Regions from separate parts of the Pantoea sp. XAF26B01_ASV70 genome, predicted to be linked through region 1. Evidence: predicted binding sites of a transcription regulator. Region 1 holds the regulator's gene; the other holds the start of a gene.
What was found. The regulator PhoB, encoded in region 1, activates phosphate uptake and scavenging genes when phosphate is short. The targets are predictions, from matches to a motif close to CTGTCATAAAACTGNCNNAT.
Positions count from the first base shown of each region.

Region 2: a site for PhoB is predicted at 3,525-3,544, ahead of ugpB (sn-glycerol-3-phosphate ABC transporter substrate-binding protein UgpB). Genes of this name have one in related genera too.

Region 1 is NZ_CM137251.1:3,250,820-3,256,660, reverse strand. Features, by position in the region: gene ACX8ZY_RS15420 (AAA family ATPase) at 1-1,967, opposite strand, end outside; gene sbcD (exonuclease subunit SbcD) at 1,964-3,163, opposite strand; gene phoB (phosphate response regulator transcription factor PhoB) at 3,361-4,050, shown strand; gene phoR (phosphate regulon sensor histidine kinase PhoR) at 4,065-5,378, shown strand; gene ACX8ZY_RS15400 (PstS family phosphate ABC transporter substrate-binding protein) at 5,398-5,841, shown strand, end outside.
Region 2 is NZ_CM137251.1:330,139-335,979, forward strand. Features, by position in the region: gene livH (high-affinity branched-chain amino acid ABC transporter permease LivH) at 1-362, shown strand, start outside; gene ACX8ZY_RS01525 (high-affinity branched-chain amino acid ABC transporter permease LivM) at 359-1,630, shown strand; gene livG (high-affinity branched-chain amino acid ABC transporter ATP-binding protein LivG) at 1,627-2,394, shown strand; gene livF (high-affinity branched-chain amino acid ABC transporter ATP-binding protein LivF) at 2,396-3,109, shown strand; gene ugpB (sn-glycerol-3-phosphate ABC transporter substrate-binding protein UgpB) at 3,638-4,954, shown strand; gene ugpA (sn-glycerol-3-phosphate ABC transporter permease UgpA) at 5,009-5,841, shown strand, end outside.

The DNA of each region.
Region 1 (5,841 bases):
TGCTGCTGCACGGCTGACTGTTTCAGCTGTTCGCTTTTTGCCGTGCCCGCTTCGCGCAATGCCTCGGTTTGTTGTTGCAGTGCAGCCCGGCGCTGCTGGTTAGCACTTACTTCCAGCGTGCTGTAGGCCTCAACGGCGGGATGCGTGCAGGAGCCGCACAGCGGACAGGGCTGATCGGCGGCGAGCCGGGCGCGGTAATCGCTGAGATCGACAATCTGCTGCTCCAGCGCGCAGATTTTTTCGACATCATCCAGTTGCTGTTTTTCGCGTTTCCACGTCTCGCGCAGGGCCTGGAGTTCCGCTTCACTCTGCTGATGCGCTTTTGCGAGCGCGATAAGCCGCTGCTGGCGCTGGCCCAGCTGCTGGTGCAGCGGCTGCCACTGGGTTGAAAGCAGCAGCAGTTGCTGACGAGCCGGACGGCTGTTCTGCAACTGGCTTAATGCCTGACGCAGTGCGGCAGGCGGATGCTGTTCCTGTAGCGAAGTTAGTACTTGCTCCGCCTGCGAGAGCGCCTGGCGGGCCTGTTGCTCCGCCTGCTGGCGCGGGAGCGCCTGTTCTGCCTGCTGCTGCTGTTCCGCCTGCTGGGCAGCGATCTGTCGCTGCTGCTGCTCGCGCTGTTGCGCCAGTCCGGCCAGGGTCGCTTCACGCTGCGCCAGCAGGGCAAAGTTCTCCTGCCACACCGGCAGCGACGCGCCCCATTGGGCGAGATCGGCAAGCTGCTGGCGTAACTGATGCTGTTCGGCAATCGCCTGCTGCCATGTCTCAACCTGGCGCTTCTGCTCTGCCAGGCTGGCCTGTGTCTGATCAGCATGCTGCTGCTGTCGGGCGTTTTCCTGCTGCTGCTCCGCAAGCTGCTGCTGCAGTGCGCTGATCCGCTGATCCAGCGGCAGCACCTGTTCTGTCAGCAGACTTTCCTGCTGCTGCTGTTCCTGCAGCGCCTGCTGGCGGGCACTCTGGGTCGCCGCGTAGTGCTGCTGATGCTGTTGCTGTTGGGTCTGCGCCTGCTGCTGCGCTGCCGTGAGTTGCTGACAGCGGCTCACGACCTGCTGCTGTTCTGTGCGTAACGCGTCGCGCTGCTGCAGTTTTACCCGCAGCTTTTCAGCCGGTTCGCTGCGTGCAAGACGCTGACGATCGGCCTCTGCCGCCTGGGATGCAGCCTGGGCCTGCTGCAGCGCGACGTCAGCCTGCGCATTTTCCTGCTGTAACTGCTGCGCCTGCTGTTGCCACTGCTGCTGTTGCTGCGACTGCTGATAGTGCGCGCTGAGCCGCTGTTCCGCATCGGTCAGATCGGTGAGCTGCTGTTGCAGCGCGGCGCGTGCGTCGCTATCCAGCAGCGCCATCGCTCCCGCCTGGCTGCGCAGCAGATCCAGCTGGGTTTTTGCCTCTTTGTGGCGCTCGTAGATGGCGGCGGAAATCAGACCGTAAATTTCGGTGCCGGTCAGCTCCTCAAGCAGTTCTGCGCGCTCACTGGCTTTGGCATTGAGAAAGGCGGCGAACTGGCCTTGTGACAGCATCATCGAGCGGGTAAACCTTTCGAAATCGAGCCCGGAGAGGGTTTCGATCAGCTTCAGCTTGTCACCGACTTTATCGGCAACAATAGTGTTGTCAGCGCAGCGTGCCAGCTCAACGCGCGGTGCCTGAAGTTTGCCGTCGGCAGTGCCGCGCGCGCGGTTCTGGCTCCAGAAGGCGCGCCAGGCTTCTCCTTTGATCTCAAACTCCACCTCGGCCAGACATTCGGCACAGTCGCGGGTCATCAGCGCATTCTGGCTCTGTGAAATCGCGCCCAGGCGCGGTGTCTGGTGATAGAGCGCCAGGCAGATGGCGTCCAGCAGGGTGGTTTTACCGGCGCCGGTGGCACCGGTAATGGCGAACAGGCCGTTGCTGGCGAAAGGTTCGGCGCGAAAATCGATGAACCATTCACCGCGCAGGGCATTGAGGTTTTTGAACCGTAGCGTAAGGATCTTCATTGGGTCTCTTCCATGGCGGCCAGCGTCTGGCGGAACAGGGTGGTCATCTCGGCGATTTGCTCTGGTTGCAGCTCCTCATCCAGCGCCAGCCGGCGGGCAAAGACCTCCTCCACCTTCAGCTCACTCAGGGTTTCGTTGTCGAGCCGCGCCAGGTTCTGTTGCCGCTGTTCACGGCTGCGGCGGAGCAACAGGACTTCGACCGGCAGCGTGGCGGTCAGGGTTTCTACCTGACGCTGCAGATCGCTGAGGTACTCCTGGGTGGTGACTTCAATGTCGAGCCAGGTCGGCTTCTCCTGCTCTGCCGTGCTGAAGGCATTTAACTGTTCTGCAATCTGCGCCAGCGATCCTTTCAGCACCTGCATCGGCTGCGCCTGTGGCACCACCAGCGGCGTGACCGATTGCAGGCCGCTGGTGGTGAGTTCCAGCAGGAAGACGCTTTTTTCTGTGCCCAGCTCGTCAAAGCTCAGCGGAATCGGTGAGCCGCTGTAGCGGATATGCTCGCTGCCCGCGACGCGCTGGGCGCGATGAATATGCCCCAGTGCGATATAGTCAGCCGCGGGAAACGCGCTGGCCGGGAAGGCATCCAGCGTCCCGATATAGATGTCGCGCACCGAATCGCTCTGGCTGACGCCGACGGTGGTGAGATGGCCGGTGGCGATAATCGGCAGTGCATGGCCCAGCGCCTGGGCGGCGGTGAATCGCTGCTGATAGTGGTGGGCGATCGCTTCCAGCAGCGAGGTCTGCTTGTCGCGTCCCGACTGACCCGCCCGGCTGCGCAGGATATCGCGCGGCCGCAGATAGGGAATCGCACACAGCAGCGCGCCCGGCTCGCCCTGGCGGGTGTTGAGCAGCAGCACATCATCCTTCTCCTGCGGGGTGGCGATCACCCGGGTATTGAGACAGGCGAGCAGCTCACGCGACTCATTCAGCGTGGCAACGGAATCGTGGTTGCCCGCCAGCACAATCAGCTGACAGCCGCTGGGCTGCAGCGCCACCACAAAGCGGTTGAACATTTCGCGGGCGTAGCTGGGCGGTGTACCGGTATCAAACAGATCGCCTGCGATGATCAACGCATCCACCTGATGCTGTTCAATCTGGATCAACAGCCAGTCGAGAAATGCCTGATGTTCGGCTGCCCGACTTTTGTTGTAGAAGAACTGCCCCAGATGCCAGTCCGCAGTATGAATGATGCGCATGATGAGTCCCTGCCGTTGTGATTCGCCCGGCGATTATACTGGCTCTGCGGCCAAAGCAAAAAATTGTCGCTGCGCTGTCATAAATGATTACCAGTGAGGTTACAGGCAGGTTATGTTTTTCATAAAAGTGTCACAAATCTGACGCATAATGGCGCCGCGAATCTCAGTGACATCCGTCATAATCAGCAGGAGTAATAATGGCTAAGCGCATTTTGGTTGTGGAGGATGAAGCCCCCATCCGTGAAATGTTGTGTTTTGTTCTGGAGCAGAACGACTATCAGCCAATCGAGGCGGAAGATTATGACAGCGCCGTTGGCAAGCTGATTGAACCCTGGCCCGATCTGATTTTGCTGGACTGGATGTTACCCGGTGGCAGCGGTATTCAGTTTATCAAACATCTGAAACGCGAGGCGATGACACGCGATATCCCGGTGATGATGCTCACCGCGCGCGGCGAAGAGGAGGATCGGGTGCGCGGCCTGGAAGTGGGTGCCGATGATTACATTACCAAACCCTTTTCACCTAAAGAGCTGATGGCGAGGATCAAAGCGGTGATGCGCCGTATTTCGCCGATGGCCGTGGAAGAGGTGATTGAGATGCAGGGGCTGAGTCTGGATCCCTCCTCACATCGCGTGATGTCCGAAACCACGCCGCTGGAGATGGGTCCGACAGAATATAAGCTGCTGCACTTCTTTATGACCCACCCGGAACGCGTTTACAGCCGCGAACAGCTGCTGAACCACGTCTGGGGCACCAATGTGTATGTGGAAGATCGTACTGTCGATGTTCACATCCGCCGTTTACGTAAAGCGCTGGAAGTGTCCGGCCACGATCGCATGGTACAAACCGTTCGCGGAACAGGGTATCGTTTCTCTGCCCGCTACTAAACGGAGCCTTTACCGTGCTGGAACGCCTCTCCTGGAAGAGATTACTGACAGAACTGCTGCTGGTCTGTCTGCCCGCAGTGCTGCTGGGCCTGCTGTTCGGCGGTCTGCCCTGGTGGCTGCTACTGAGCGTGCTGACGGTGCTGTTGTGGCATTTTCACAATCTGATGCGGCTGTCGCACTGGCTGTGGCTCGACCGCACCATGACGCCACCAGCCGGGCGTGCCAGCTGGGAACCGCTGTTTTATGGTCTTTACCAGATGCAGCTCCGCAACCGGCGGCGACGGCGTGAACTGGGCAATCTGATTAAGCGTTTCCGCAGCGGTGCCGAGTCGCTGCCGGATGCGGTGATCCTGACCACCGAAGAGGGCACCATTTTCTGGTGTAACGGCCTGGCGCAGCAGCACCTGGGTCTGCGCTGGCCGGAAGATAATGGCCAGAATATCCTCAATCTGCTCCGTTATCCGGAGTTCTCGCGCTATCTTCGCCAGCGCGATTTCGACAAGCCGCTGACGCTGGTGCTGAACAACAAACTTCATATGGAGTTCCGCGTCATGCCCTACAGCGAAGGGCAGTGGCTGCTGGTGGCGCGTGATGTCACGCAGATGCATCAGTTGGAAGGGGCGCGCCGCAACTTCTTTGCCAACGTCAGCCATGAATTGCGCACACCGCTCACGGTGCTGCAGGGCTATCTGGAGATGATGAACGACTCGGTGATGAGCGAGCCTTCGCGCAGCAAAGCGCTGCACACCATGTCGGAGCAGACGCGCCGCATGGACAGCCTGGTCAAACAGCTGCTGACGCTATCGCGCATTGAAGCCGCGCCCGCAATCGATCTGAAAGAGAAGGTCGATGTGCCGGTGATGCTGAAACTGCTGCAGCATGAGGCGGCAACGCTGAGTGGTGGCCGTCACGACATCCATTTCCATACCGATCCCCATCTGAAAGTGTTCGGCAACGATGAACAGCTGCGCAGCGCCATCTCCAATCTGGTTTACAACGCGGTAAACCACACACCGGATGGCACGCGAATTGATATCAGCTGGCTGCGCGGCAAACAGGGGGCCATTTTCCGGGTGTGCGATAACGGGCCGGGCATCGCCTCAGAACATATTCCGCGTCTTACCGAGCGTTTCTACCGGGTCGATAAAGCGCGTTCGCGTGCGACCGGCGGCAGCGGGCTGGGGCTGGCGATAGTGAAACATGCTCTGAGCCACCATAACGCCCGGCTCGATATCACCAGCGTGCCGCACAAGGAGACCTGTTTTACCTTTACGCTGCCAGCGAGGTTGATTGTCAGCAGCGTGATGCAGGAGAATGCCGTTCATTAATCGCTGCCGGATCTCCCTGATGCGCATCCTTCTTTTGTTGATCGTTACTCTGCTGCCATGCCTGGCACTGGCCCAGCCCGGCGCGCTCTCCGGCAATCTCAGCAGCGTCGGATCCGATACGCTGGGTTATCTGATGACGCTGTGGGGCGAAGATTTCAGTCGCCAGGCGCCGGGCGTCAATGTCCAGGTTCAGGCCTCCGGCTCTTCTACTGCGCCGACCGCGCTGGCGGCGGGTGCAGCACAACTCGGTCCGATGAGCCGCCCGATGCAGGCAGATGAACGCCAGGCCTTTGAGGCGCGCTACGGCTATCCGCCGCTGGCGGTTCCGGTGGCTATGGATGCGCTGGTGGTAGTGGTGAATCAGCGCAATCCGCTACAGCAGATTGAACCGCGTCAGCTCGATGCCATCTTCTCGATTACCCGTCTGTGTGGCGCACACAGCGTGCCGCTGCGCTGGGGCGAT
Region 2 (5,841 bases), 1.2 Mb from region 1:
AAGACCTGAAAATGGCCAGCCTGCTGGGAATTAACACGGACCGCGTGATCTCGCTGACCTTTGTCATCGGTGCCGCGATGGCCGCGGTGGCGGGCGTATTGCTGGGACAGTTCTACGGTTCAATCAACCCCTTCATCGGCTTTATGGCAGGTATGAAGGCATTCACCGCCGCCGTGCTGGGCGGGATTGGCAGTATTCCGGGCGCGATGATTGGTGGTCTGGTACTGGGCATCGCCGAGGCGCTGACCTCGGCCTATCTCAGCACGGAATATAAAGATGTGGTCTCGTTTGCCCTGCTGATTGTGGTGCTGCTGGTGATGCCGACCGGGATTCTGGGTCGCCCGGAGGTCGAAAAAGTATGAAGACTTCCTTTATCAATGCCCTGATCTCCTCGGTGATGCTGCTGGTACTCGCCACCTTCTTTATGGGGCTGCGCCTGAATCTGGACGGCACTAATCTGGTAGTGCAGAACGCCGGCAGCGTGCGCTGGAACTGGATCGCCACAGGCTGTGCGGTGGTGTTTCTGTTTCAGCTGCTGCGTCCGGTATGGCAAAGCGGCCTGAAGAAAATCTCCGGTCCGGCGCTGGTGTTACCGGGTCTGGATGGCTCGACGCCGAAGCAGAAACTGGTGATGGCGGTGCTGATTATCGCCGCCGTTGCCTGGCCATTCCTGGTGTCACGCGGCACCGTCGATATCGCCACCATGACGCTGATCTACGTGATGCTCGGTCTGGGCTTAAACGTGGTGGTCGGCCTCTCTGGCCTGCTGGTGCTGGGTTATGGCGGCTTTTACGCCATCGGTGCCTATACCTTTGCGCTGCTGAACCACTATTACGGTCTCGGCTTCTGGCAGTGCCTGCCGCTCTCCGGCATAGTTGCCGCGCTGTTTGGTCTGCTGCTGGGCTTCCCGGTGCTGCGACTGCGCGGCGACTATCTGGCGATAGTGACGCTGGGCTTCGGTGAGATCGTGCGTATTCTGCTGCTGAACAATACCGCCCTGACCGGCGGGCCGAACGGCATCAGCCAGATCCCGAAACCGACGCTGTTTGGTCTGGAGTTTGGTCGTACGCCGCGGGAAGGCGGCTGGGATACCTTCCATAACTTCTTTGGGCTGAAGTACGATCCCAGCGACCGCATTATCTTCCTCTACCTGGTGGCGCTGTTGCTGGTGGTGCTGACGCTGTTTGTGATCAACCGGCTGCTGCGGATGCCGCTGGGCCGAGCCTGGGAAGCCCTGCGTGAGGATGAGATTGCCTGCCGTTCACTGGGCCTCAGCCCGACCCGCATCAAGCTGACCGCCTTTACCATCAGTGCCGCGTTTGCCGGTTTTGCCGGCAGCCTGTTCGCGGCGCGTCAGGGCTTTGTCAGCCCGGAATCCTTTACCTTTGTCGAATCCGCCTTTGTGCTGGCGATTGTGGTGCTGGGCGGGATGGGGTCGCAGTTTGCGGTGATTCTGGCCGCCATTCTGCTGGTGGTGTCACGCGAGCTGATGCGCGATCTCAATGAGTACAGCATGCTGGTGCTGGGTGGCCTGATGGTGCTGATGATGATCTGGCGTCCGCAGGGCCTGTTGCCGATGAAGCGTCCGCATCTGAAGCTCAGAACCGGTAAACAAGGAGAGCAGGCATGATTCAGCCTTTATTAGCCGTTGAAGGCCTGATGATGCGCTTCGGCGGTCTGTTAGCCGTGAACAATGTGGCGCTGGAGCTGCGTCCGCAGGAGATCGTTTCGCTGATTGGCCCCAACGGTGCCGGTAAAACCACCGTGTTCAACTGCCTGACCGGCTTTTACAAGCCAACCGGCGGGACGATCACATTGCGTGAGCAGCATCTTGAAGGGCTGCCGGGCCAGAAGATTGCGCGGATGGGCATCGTGCGGACGTTCCAGCACGTGCGTCTGTTCCGTGAGATGACGGTCATTGAGAACCTGCTGGTGGCGCAGCATCAGCATCTGAAAAGCGGCGTATTTTCCGGTCTGCTGAAAACGCCGGCGTTTCGCCGCAGTGAGAGCGAGGCGCTGGATCGTGCGGCGACCTGGCTGGAGCGGGTGGGGCTGCTGGATCTGGCTAACCGTCAGGCGGGCAATCTGGCCTATGGTCAGCAGCGTCGGCTGGAGATTGCGCGCTGTATGGTGACGCGCCCGGAAATCCTGATGCTGGATGAACCGGCAGCGGGCCTTAACCCCAAAGAGACCCATGAGCTGGATGCGCTGATTGCGGAACTGCGTGGCGAACACAAGGTGTCGGTGCTGCTGATTGAACATGATATGAAGCTGGTGATGGGGATTTCTGACCGTATTTATGTGGTCAATCAGGGAACGCCGCTGGCTAACGGAACGCCGGAAGAGATTCGTAATAACCCGGATGTCATTCGTGCCTATTTAGGAGAGGCCTGAGATGGCAAATGCGATGTTAACCATTGAGAACGTCAGCGCCCACTACGGCAAAATTCAGGCGCTGCACAACGTCAGTCTCTATATCAATCAGGGCGAAATCGTCACCCTGATTGGCGCTAACGGTGCAGGAAAAACCACGCTGCTGGGTACGCTATGCGGCGAGCCGCGCGCGACGCAGGGCACCATTACCTTTGATGGCAAAACCATTACCGACTGGCAAACCTCACGCATTATGCGTGAAGCGATCGCCATCGTGCCGGAAGGCCGACGGGTCTTTTCGCGCATGACGGTAGAAGAGAACCTGGCGATGGGGGGCTTTTTTGCCAGCCGTCCGGACTACCTGACGCGGATCAAGCGCGTTTATGAACTCTTCCCGCGGCTGGAGGAGCGTAAAATCCAGCGCGCCGGGACGATGTCGGGCGGTGAACAGCAGATGCTGGCGATTGGTCGTGCGCTGATGAGCCAGCCGCGCCTGCTGTTGCTGGATGAGCCGTCTCTGGGACTGGCACCGATCATTATTCAGCAAATCTTCGACACCATTGAGCAGCTGCGCAGCGAGGGGATGACGATTTTCCTGGTGGAGCAGAATGCGAATCAGGCGCTGAAGCTGGCGGATAGGGGCTATGTGCTGGAGAACGGGCATGTGGTGCTTGAAGACACAGGTTCAGCACTCCTTTCCAACGAAGCCGTCCGCAGTGCTTACTTAGGTGCCTGATGGGGCACGGCCTGGCTTACTTGCCATTTCGACACCGGGCAGTGCTCGTAATCCTCACGTATATATATACGCTCCGGTTACTGCGCGCTTTGGTACACAGGCCTGGCTTACTGGTCAGGTTGCGGTTGGGCAGTGCTCGCCATCCTCACGTACTACGTGTACGCTCCGGTGGCTGCGCGCTGTCCGCCCGCAACCTGCCTGCGCCGCCGACGGCCTTCAAAATGGGTGTGTGATGCGGCGCAGACGGCCTTGAGTGTCGGTGTAGAGGGGCCGCCATCGCCTTTTGCATTTGGTGAGGTAGAATCCGCTGCGGGCTTTTTTACTGCCCAGCCGCTCTGCAAATTATGTAACCAAAACCTGGCAGCGGTGCCGCGTTACCGCTGCGCTGCCAGACTCCTCTTTTGCGCATACCGGTCTGTCACCCGGCTGTCATCTTTCTGTTATTAATCCTTCATTTCCCCGTGTCATGTTACTTCGCGAAACAGAAATCCGTGATTTCACGCGTATTTACCTGCACAGGAAAATTCTATGTCCGTCGTTACCTTTCGTCGTAGCCTGATGAGCGTGCTGCTCGGTCTGACGCTCAGCAGCCATGCCATGGCCGCCACTGAGATCCCTTTCTGGCACTCTATGGAAGGCGAGCTAGGCAAAGAAGTGGATTCGCTGGCACAGCGTTTTAACCAGACGCATCCCGATTACAAAATTGTTCCGACCTACAAAGGTAACTACGAGCAGAGCCTGGCAGCAGGAATTGCGGCAATGCGCAGCGGCAAAGCCCCTGCGGTGCTGCAGGTTTATGAAGTCGGTACGGCGACCATGATGGCCTCGCAGGCGATTGTGCCGGTGCATCAGGTCTTCAAAGACGCCGGAATCCCCTTTGATGAAAAGCAGTTCGTGCCAACTGTGGCGGGCTACTACAGCGACAGCAAAGGTCAGCTGATCTCTCAGCCGTTCAACAGCTCGACGCCAGTGCTCTACTACAACAAAGACGCCTTTAAAAAAGCGGGTCTGAACCCGGACCAGCCGCCGAAAACCTGGCAGGAGCTGGCGACGGATGCCGCTGCACTGCGCAAATCGGGCATGAGCTGTGGCTACGCCAGCGGCTGGCAGGGCTGGATCCAGATTGAAAACTTCAGCGCCTGGCACGCTCTGCCGGTAGCGACCAAAAACAACGGGTTTGACGGACTTGATGCGGTGCTGGAGTTCAACAAACCGGTACTGGTTCGTCATATCGAGCTGCTGGAAGCGATGAACAAGAAAGGGGACTTCACCTACTTTGGCCGCAAAGATGAGTCCACCGCCAAGTTCTACAACGGCGACTGCGGTATCACCACTGCCTCATCGGGTTCGCTGGCTGATATCCGTCATTACGCCAAATTCAACTTCGGTGTTGGCATGATGCCGTATGACGAGACCGTGCCGAATGCGCCGCAGAACGCCCTGATCGGTGGTGCCAGCCTGTGGGTGATGAAAGGCAAAGATGCGACAACCTACAAAGGCGTGGCTGAGTTTATGCAGTTCCTCGCTAAACCGGAAATCGCCGCGGAATGGCACCAGAAAACCGGCTATCTGCCGATTACCACCGCCGCCTACGAGCTGACTAAACAGCAGGGCTTCTACGATAAGAATCCGGGTGCGGATATCGCTACCCGTCAGATGATGAACAAGCCGCCACTGCCGTTCACCAAAGGCATGCGTCTGGGCAACATGCCGCAGATTCGTACCGTGATCGACGAAGAGCTGGAAAGCGTCTGGACCGGCAAGCAGTCGCCGCAGAACGCGATGGATAACGCAGTGAAACGCGGTAACGAGTTGCTGCGCCGCTTCCAGCAGCAGGTGAAGTAATCTCTCCTTGCGGGCCAGCTCAGGCTGGCCCCTCTCTCTGACGCCAGGTACGCCATGTCTTCATCTCGTCCGGTCTTTCGCACCAGTCTGTTGCCCTATCTTCTGGTGCTGCCGCAACTGCTGATTACCGCCATCTTCTTTCTCTGGCCTGCCGGTGAAGCGCTGTGGTACTCGCTGCAAAGCCTCGATCCTTTTGGCATCTCCAGCAGCTTTGTCGGGCTGGAAAATTTCAGACGCCTGTTTGCCGATCCTTACTATCTGGATTCGTTCTGGACCACCATAAAATTCAGCGGCATGGTCACGGTGTTCGGCATGGTCTTTTCGCTGCTGCTGGCGGCGCTGGTGGATTATGTGGTGCGGCTGCGCCGTCTCTATCAGACGCTGTTGCTGCTGCCCTACGCCGTTGCGCCTGTCGTGGCCGCGGTACTGTGGATGTTCCTGTTTAATCCGGGCCTGGGCCTGTTCAGCTATCTGCTGAACCACATCGGCTACAACTGGAACTATGCGCAAAACAGCGGTCAGGCGATGTTCCTGATTGTGCTGGCATCGATCTGGCAGCAGATGAGCTACAACTTCCTGTTCTTCTTCGCCGCACTGCAATCGATCCCCAAATCGCTGGTGGAAGCCGCCGCCATTGACGGTGCCGGACCGGTGCGTCGCTTCTTCAACCTCTCGCTGCCGCTGATTACGCCGGTCAGCTTCTTCCTGCTGGTGGTGAATCTGATCTACGCCTTCTTCGATACCTTCCCGGTGATCGATGCCGCCACCGGCGGCGGGCCGGTGCAGGCGACCACCACGCTGATCTACAAAATCTATCGCGAAGGCTTTACCGGTCTGGATCTCTCCTCGTCCGCTGCGCAGTCGGTGGTGCTGATGCTGCTGGTCAT